Regions from separate parts of the Fructilactobacillus cliffordii genome, predicted to be linked through region 1. Evidence: predicted binding sites of a transcription regulator. Region 1 holds the regulator's gene; the other holds the start of a gene.
What was found. Region 1 encodes HrcA, which represses chaperone genes, less so after heat shock. Its sites were predicted from a motif close to TTAGCACTCNNNNNNNNNGAGTGCTAA; they were not measured.

Region 1 (3,425 bases):
CGCTTGTATGATTATGCCCGTCATGGCGAAACCGTCAAACGGCCGCAACGCACGATTCGGGTCACTGATTTCTATCAAATCGGAGATTCCATTGTTGATTGGAATGCTGGAACCCAAACGATTTTCTTTGAAGTGGATTGTGGCAAAGGAACCTACGTGCGGACGTTAGCGGTCGACTTTGGTCGCTACTTTGGCTTACCCGCCGTGATGTCACAACTAACTCGGATTGCTAGCGGTGGATTTGATATTCAGCAAACGGTCGCTTTAGAAACTCTGGAGGATGCGCAACAAGCCGGACAATTAGATCAGTTCATTTATCCAATTGACCATGCGCTTCACGCCTTTGCACACGTTGATTTGACGGCTGAACAGTGGATGCAGGTCCAACATGGGTCCTTTTTACCAGCATCAGACTTGCAGACTACTGAAGCAGAAATCGTTTTACGCTATAATAGTAGCGATAAGGCTTTATACTACTATGATGAAAGTCATCAGCGGTATAAACCACAAAAAATGTTTAGTTTGGAGTAACGAGCAATGAAAATTATCAAGTTGGCCTATCCGCTAGAAGCAGAGCAACAATTTCCGGCGCCAGTGGTGTTAGCAATGGGTTTTTTTGACGGAGTGCATCTCGGACACCAGAACGTCATTAATCGGGCAAAGGAAATTGCGTTAGAGCGTCAGCTGCCGCTCGCCATTTTAACCTATGATCATCATCCAGCACTGGTATATCAAAAGCTAACCGGGGATTCCGCGCGTTATTTAACCCTGCATCCGGAGAAGTATCGATTATTTGAACTGCTCGGGGTGGATTATGTGTATGAGGTTAACTATGACCATGACTTTCAAGCGCAAGCACCCCAGACATTCGTGGATAATTTTATTGTTCGGATGGGCGCCGCGGTGGTCGTAGCTGGTTTTGATCATACCTACGGAACTAAGGACGCCGCCATGGCAAACTTAGGAGAATATGCCCACCACCGGTTTACGGTCGAAACGGTTCCTGCGTTGTTGCTGGACGAGAAAAAAGTTAGTTCGACCCGGGTGCGCCGGAATTTGAGTGACGGCCACTTGGAAACAGTTCGGCGTTTATTGGGCCGGCCATTTGAAATTAGTGGAACGGTTGTGCATGGCCTAGCAAGGGGTCGGACCCTTGGGTTTCCGACTGCTAACGTTCAATATGATGACTTACAACGAATGCCACCGCTGGGAGTTTACATTGTCTTGATGCAGATTGATCACCAGTGGTATCCCGGGATGGCTTCGATTGGAAAAAACGTGACCTTTGGCGATCAAAATCCCGTGACGCTGGAGGTTAATTTATTGGATTTTCAGCGCAATTTGTATGGGAAACAAATTCAAGTTCAATTTTTGAAGAAAACTCGTAATGAGGTTAAATATCAAGGAGAAGCGGCATTGATTGACCAATTAAACCGAGATGAGCAAGAAACCAGAAACTTTTTTCAATCTAGGGAAGCGTAATTCTTGACCTTAATAATGATCCTTGATACAGTATAACTGTACCTTAGCACTTGATGATTGAGAGTGCTAAAAAGAGGTGGTGAAGATGCTCACTGACAGACAAAACTTGATTCTTAAACAGATTGTTGATGAATATTCGCAAACGGGGGAACCCGTTGGTTCGAAATCTTTGGCACAACACTTGCCAATTAAAGTTAGTTCAGCAACGATTCGGAACGAGATGAGTGTGCTTAGTCAAAATCACTTTATCGAACAGGTGCATACTTCTTCGGGACGAATTCCTTCTTATCAAGGTTATCGATATTACGTTGATAATTTGACGCAACCGATTCCACTAGAAGTCCAGGCACGCGACTACATTACAGAAATGTTAGCCGGGTCGTTTAAACAGTTAGACGATATTGTCAGACAGTCGGCCGATTTACTCTCCCAGATTACTGATTATACGGCACTAACGTTTACTCCGATGCTGCAACAGCAGGATGTAGTCGAGTCCTTCCGCCTCACGCAAATTAACCATCAGAACTTCATGGCCATTATGATGATGAAAAGTGGTCTAGTGCAAAGCCAACCATTTTTAACCGAGCAACCTTTGACGAGTTCTGACGGAAGCCATGTAGAAGCTTGGTTAAACCAACATCTACGTGGCGAATCACTAAGTCAAGTAACGCAAACTTTAGAAGCGGAGCTTGCAAGTGGTAATCAGCAGCCTGCTGATTTTACGCAGATTGTGAATGCGTTTGTGGTAGTAGCTAATAAGTTACGTCATGAGCAGTTCTTTGTCAGTGGTAGAAGTAACCTCTTCCACGGAGTGGGGGCCGAAACGTTTGCAAACTTGAAACCGCTCTACTCCTCGTTGAGTTCGGCAACTGACTTAGACACGATTTTACAATCTAGCGGTCAAGATGTATCGGTGCGATTAGGTTCAGAACTGCATAATGATTTATGGCGTAATTACAGTATCATTAGTGGAACCTATGATGCTGGTGCACATGGAGTTGGACGGATTGCGGTAATTGGTCCGACCCGAATGTTTTATCCACGGGTGATGGGCTTGGTAGACGCCTTTCGCGATGAACTACAAACAAGAATTCGTAGTTACTATCATGACTACGATCAGTAAGGAGGGTTAGCATGGCCAAAGAAAAAGAAACCAAAGCCACGAAAAAAGAGCAACCAGCTGACCAACAAAAGCCAGCAACAAAGCAAGCAGCTGACGAACAACCAAAAACAGATGTTGCGACTGAGCAAACGGAAAAGTTGCAGGCTGAGGTTGCTAAGTTGCAAGAACAACTAGATGGAGCGCAAAATGATTATTTACGTTCCCAAGCAGAGATTCAAAACATGCAAAAACGGAATCAAAAAGAAGTCAGTGAAATGGCTAAGTATGGTCCCCAGCAGCTAGCCAAGGACATCGTTCCGGCATTGGATGATTTAACCAGAGCGTTAGACGTTCAGGTTGATGATGAAAGTGGCCAGCAACTAAAGACTGGGATTGAAATGGTGGTTAAACATCTAGACAAGGCGTTAACTGATAATGATATCCACGCCGTTGATGAAGTGGGAGTGCAATTTGACCCGGAGATTCATCAAGCGGTGCAAACAGTGCCAGCGAGTGATGAACATCCAGCTGACACAGTTGTGCAAGTCTTACAAACCGGTTATCGATTAGCTGATCGAGTGATTCGTCCAGCAATGGTAATCGTGGCACAATAAATTAAGGATAAAAGGAGATAATACCATGGCAAGTAATAAAATTATTGGAATTGACTTAGGAACTACGAACTCAGCCGTTGCCGTTATGGAAGGTGGCAAACCCAAAATTATCACCAACCCAGATGGTTCGCGGACGACTCCATCAGTAGTTGCCTTTAAAGATGGTGAAACCCAAGTTGGTGAAGTTGCTAAACGTCAAGAAATCACTAACCCCAACACGGTTCGTT
Region 2 (3,425 bases), 440 kb from region 1:
GCATCTGACGACAACAGGGCTAATCCCTTAAAAATCGTAAGGGACTGCCCTGATTCATCGGTACTTTTCAGCGGTCGGCCAATAATTAAACGTTTTAAATATCGCCACATGAAACTGTACTCCTATATCTTGAATTTGCTAACTAGCATTTTTATACAACTGCTACTATACTCCGACTGCCCGTTTCCGACAACAAAAAAAGAGAAGTTTACTAGTGTAAACTTCTCTTTAATTAGTTCGCTTACATCATGCCAGGCATTCCTTGTGCCATGGCCGGATTATCGTTACCGCCATCTTCCTTTGGTTCTTCCGCAACCACGGCTTCAGTGGTTAATAATAAGGAAGAAACAGAAGCAGCGTTTTGTAAAGCAGAGCGACTAACCTTGGTTGGGTCAACCACCCCGGCGGCAATCATGTCTTCATACTTGTCGTCCGCAGCGTTGTAGCCAATTCCTGGTTTTTCTTGCTTCAAGTGGTCCACAATCACAGCACCGTCTACACCGGCATTTTCAGCAATTTGCTTAACCGGAGCTTCCAGAGCCCGACGCACGATGTCAACCCCAGTTTGTTCATCGCCTTCTGCTTCCACAGCAGCCACATCGTTTAAGATGTTGATGAAGGCCGTTCCACCACCAGGAACAAATCCTTCTTCTACGGCAGCTCGGGTAGCGTTCAAGGCATCTTCAATCCGGTACTTGCGTTCTTTCAATTCGGTTTCCGTAGCAGCACCGACTTTGATAACAGCCACTCCACCAGCTAATTTAGCCAAACGTTCTTGCAACTTATCTCTATCAAAATCAGAGTTGGTAGCAGCAATTTGACCCTTAATTTCGGCAACGCGTTGGGCAATGGCATCCTTGTCACCCTTACCTTCCACGATGGTCGTCGAATCTTTCGTAACGTTTACTTTATTGGATTGTCCCAATTGATCAACCGTGGTGTCCTTCAATTCTAAGCCGAGGTCATCACTAATGACAGTCGCACCAGTTAAGGTTGCAATGTCCTGTAATTGAGCTTTCCGGCGGTCACCAAAGCCAGGAGCTTTAACAGCAACCACGTTGAAGGTTCCCCGCATCTTGTTCAGAACCAAGGTTGGGAGCACTTCGCCACCAATGTCATCGGCAATCATCAATAACGAACGACCTTGTTCCACAACTGATTGCAGCAACGGCATGATGTCTTGCATGTTGTTAATCTTCTTGTCGGTGATTAAGATGTAAGGATTGTCTAAATCAGCTTCCATCTTTTCTTGATCAGTGACCATGTATTGGGACATGTAGCCACGATCAAATTCCATTCCTTCAACCACGTCCAAGCTAGTTTCTACTCCCTTGGAGTCTTCGATGGTAATTACCCCATCGTTTCCAACTTTTTCCATGGCGTCGGCAATCAAACTACCCACTTGTTCGCTAGCAGAAGAAATCGAAGCGATTTGGGCAATATCATCTTTGTTTTCCACCTTGTGGCTCATCTTGTGTAAGCTATCAACAGCCGCTTTCGTGGCCTTTTCAATTCCGCGACGAACCCCCACTGGATTAGCACCAGCCGTCACGTTTTTCATTCCTTCTTTAACGATGGCTTGGGTTAAAACCGTGGCCGTCGTAGTTCCGTCACCAGCAACATCGTTCGTCTTGGATGCTACTTCAGAAACTAACTTAGCTCCCATGTTTTCAAAGTGATCAGGTAAGCTAATTGCCTTAGCAATCGTAACCCCATCGTTAGTAATCGTGGGGTCGCCAGCAGTTTCTTCCAAGACCACGTTCCGACCTTTTGGTCCCATCGTTGTTTTAACTGTGTCAGCTAACTTGTCGACACCATTTAGCATGGCGCTCCGTGCGTCATCAGAAAACTTTAATTCTTTAGCCATTTTCATTCACCTCATGTTTAATTAATTTGAACTTGCTATTTCAGCCTAATTGTTAAATTATTTAACGATTGCGAGGAGGTCGCTTTCGTGCATCACAAGATATTCTTGATCTCCATCGTTAACTTTAGTTCCGGCGTATTTATCAAACATTACAACGTCACCTTCGCTAACTACGGGAGCAACTTTTTCACCGTTATCAAGCACTCGGCCGGTTCCAACCGCAACTACTTTTCCTTGGGTTGGTTTTTCCTTAGCGTTTTCAGCTAATACAATGCCGCCAACCGTTTCTTCCGGTTGGTCTTGAATTTCAATAATGACACGATCTCCAATTGGTTGTAACATCATTAATCCCTCCAATAAAGTAACGTTTTAGCACTCAGACTCATCAAGTGCTAATTACATTATTTAATATAAGCTCCTTCGAATTTAAATGCAAGAATTTAGTTCAAAAAAAGAGTTCCTATTTCCGGAACCCTTAGTCATCGCTGCCATGATCGTAATGATCAATGAAATAAATTAAAGTTTGGAGCTCATTGGTAAGATCCACGTTGTGCACCCGAATCCCATCTGGAACGTTTAAACGGCGGGAGGTAAAGTTCAAGATGCCCTTCACGCCTGCTTCTGAGACCTGATCTGCCACATCTTGAGCCACGTTGGTTGGCACAGTTAAAATAACCACACTAATCTGTTGGTCCCGGAGTTGTTTAATCATCTGGTCCATGGGATAAATCGGAACGCCCCCCTGAATCGTGTTAACGTTTTTGGGATTTACGTCAAAGGCGGCAGAAATCCGGATGTTACTATCCTGGTGAAAGTTAAAGTTTAATAGCGCGTGCCCGAGGTTTCCGACTCCAACTAACGCTACGTTGGTTAAACGGTCCTGGTGCAGGATGTTTTTGAAGAATTCCAAGAGGTTCGTAACGTCGTACCCATAACCCCGTTTTCCCAAGGCTCCAAAGTACGAAAAATCGCGCCGAATCGTCGCCGAATCCACGTGAATGGCATCGGCCAGTTCCGTCGATGAAACCCGCGTCTTTCCTCCATCGTGTAAAATATTTAAATAACGATAATAAAGTGGTAGCCGTTTTGCGGTTGCACGGGGAATTTTCACTTCTGCCATTTGCTGATGGCCTCCTTCAAATTAGTCGTTCTACTCTTAATCTCATTTTACCACAAACTATGCGCTTGTGAATTTTTTCGTTAAGCCGGCAATGATTCCCGATTTGATTGGACTGTTCAACTAAAAAAGATGCTTCTTTTTCAAATTCAACCCGCTTAGTTAATTCCACTGGGTTTGTGAATGATTTCATCTCGGTTTTAATTAGCAAACCACAAAATATGATAAGATTACGGCAGGAGGAAGCACAATGATTATTTTACAGGCACAACAACTGACTAAACGCTTTAACGGGACGCCCATTTTTGACGACCTCAATTTAACCATCAATGATCACAGCCATATCGGACTCGTAGGTCAAAATGGGGCAGGAAAATCAACCTTATTAAAGCTACTGGTTGATCCTAAAACCGCTAGCGATGGCCGCGTAACGATTAAACA

Region 2: a site for HrcA is predicted at 2,237-2,263, ahead of groES (co-chaperone GroES). Genes of this name have one in related genera too.

The regions. Positions count from the first base shown of each region.
Region 1 covers NZ_CP097117.1:70,053-73,477, forward strand. The annotation lists gene truB (tRNA pseudouridine(55) synthase TruB) at 1-531, shown strand, start outside; gene ribF (riboflavin biosynthesis protein RibF) at 538-1,482, shown strand; gene hrcA (heat-inducible transcriptional repressor HrcA) at 1,568-2,605, shown strand; gene grpE (nucleotide exchange factor GrpE) at 2,617-3,198, shown strand; gene dnaK (molecular chaperone DnaK) at 3,224-3,425, shown strand, end outside.
Region 2 covers NZ_CP097117.1:511,514-514,938, forward strand. The annotation lists gene M3M38_RS02590 (APC family permease) at 1-110, opposite strand, end outside; gene groL (chaperonin GroEL) at 242-1,867, opposite strand; gene groES (co-chaperone GroES) at 1,925-2,209, opposite strand; gene M3M38_RS02605 (redox-sensing transcriptional repressor Rex) at 2,343-2,987, opposite strand; gene M3M38_RS02610 (ABC-F family ATP-binding cassette domain-containing protein) at 3,235-3,425, shown strand, end outside.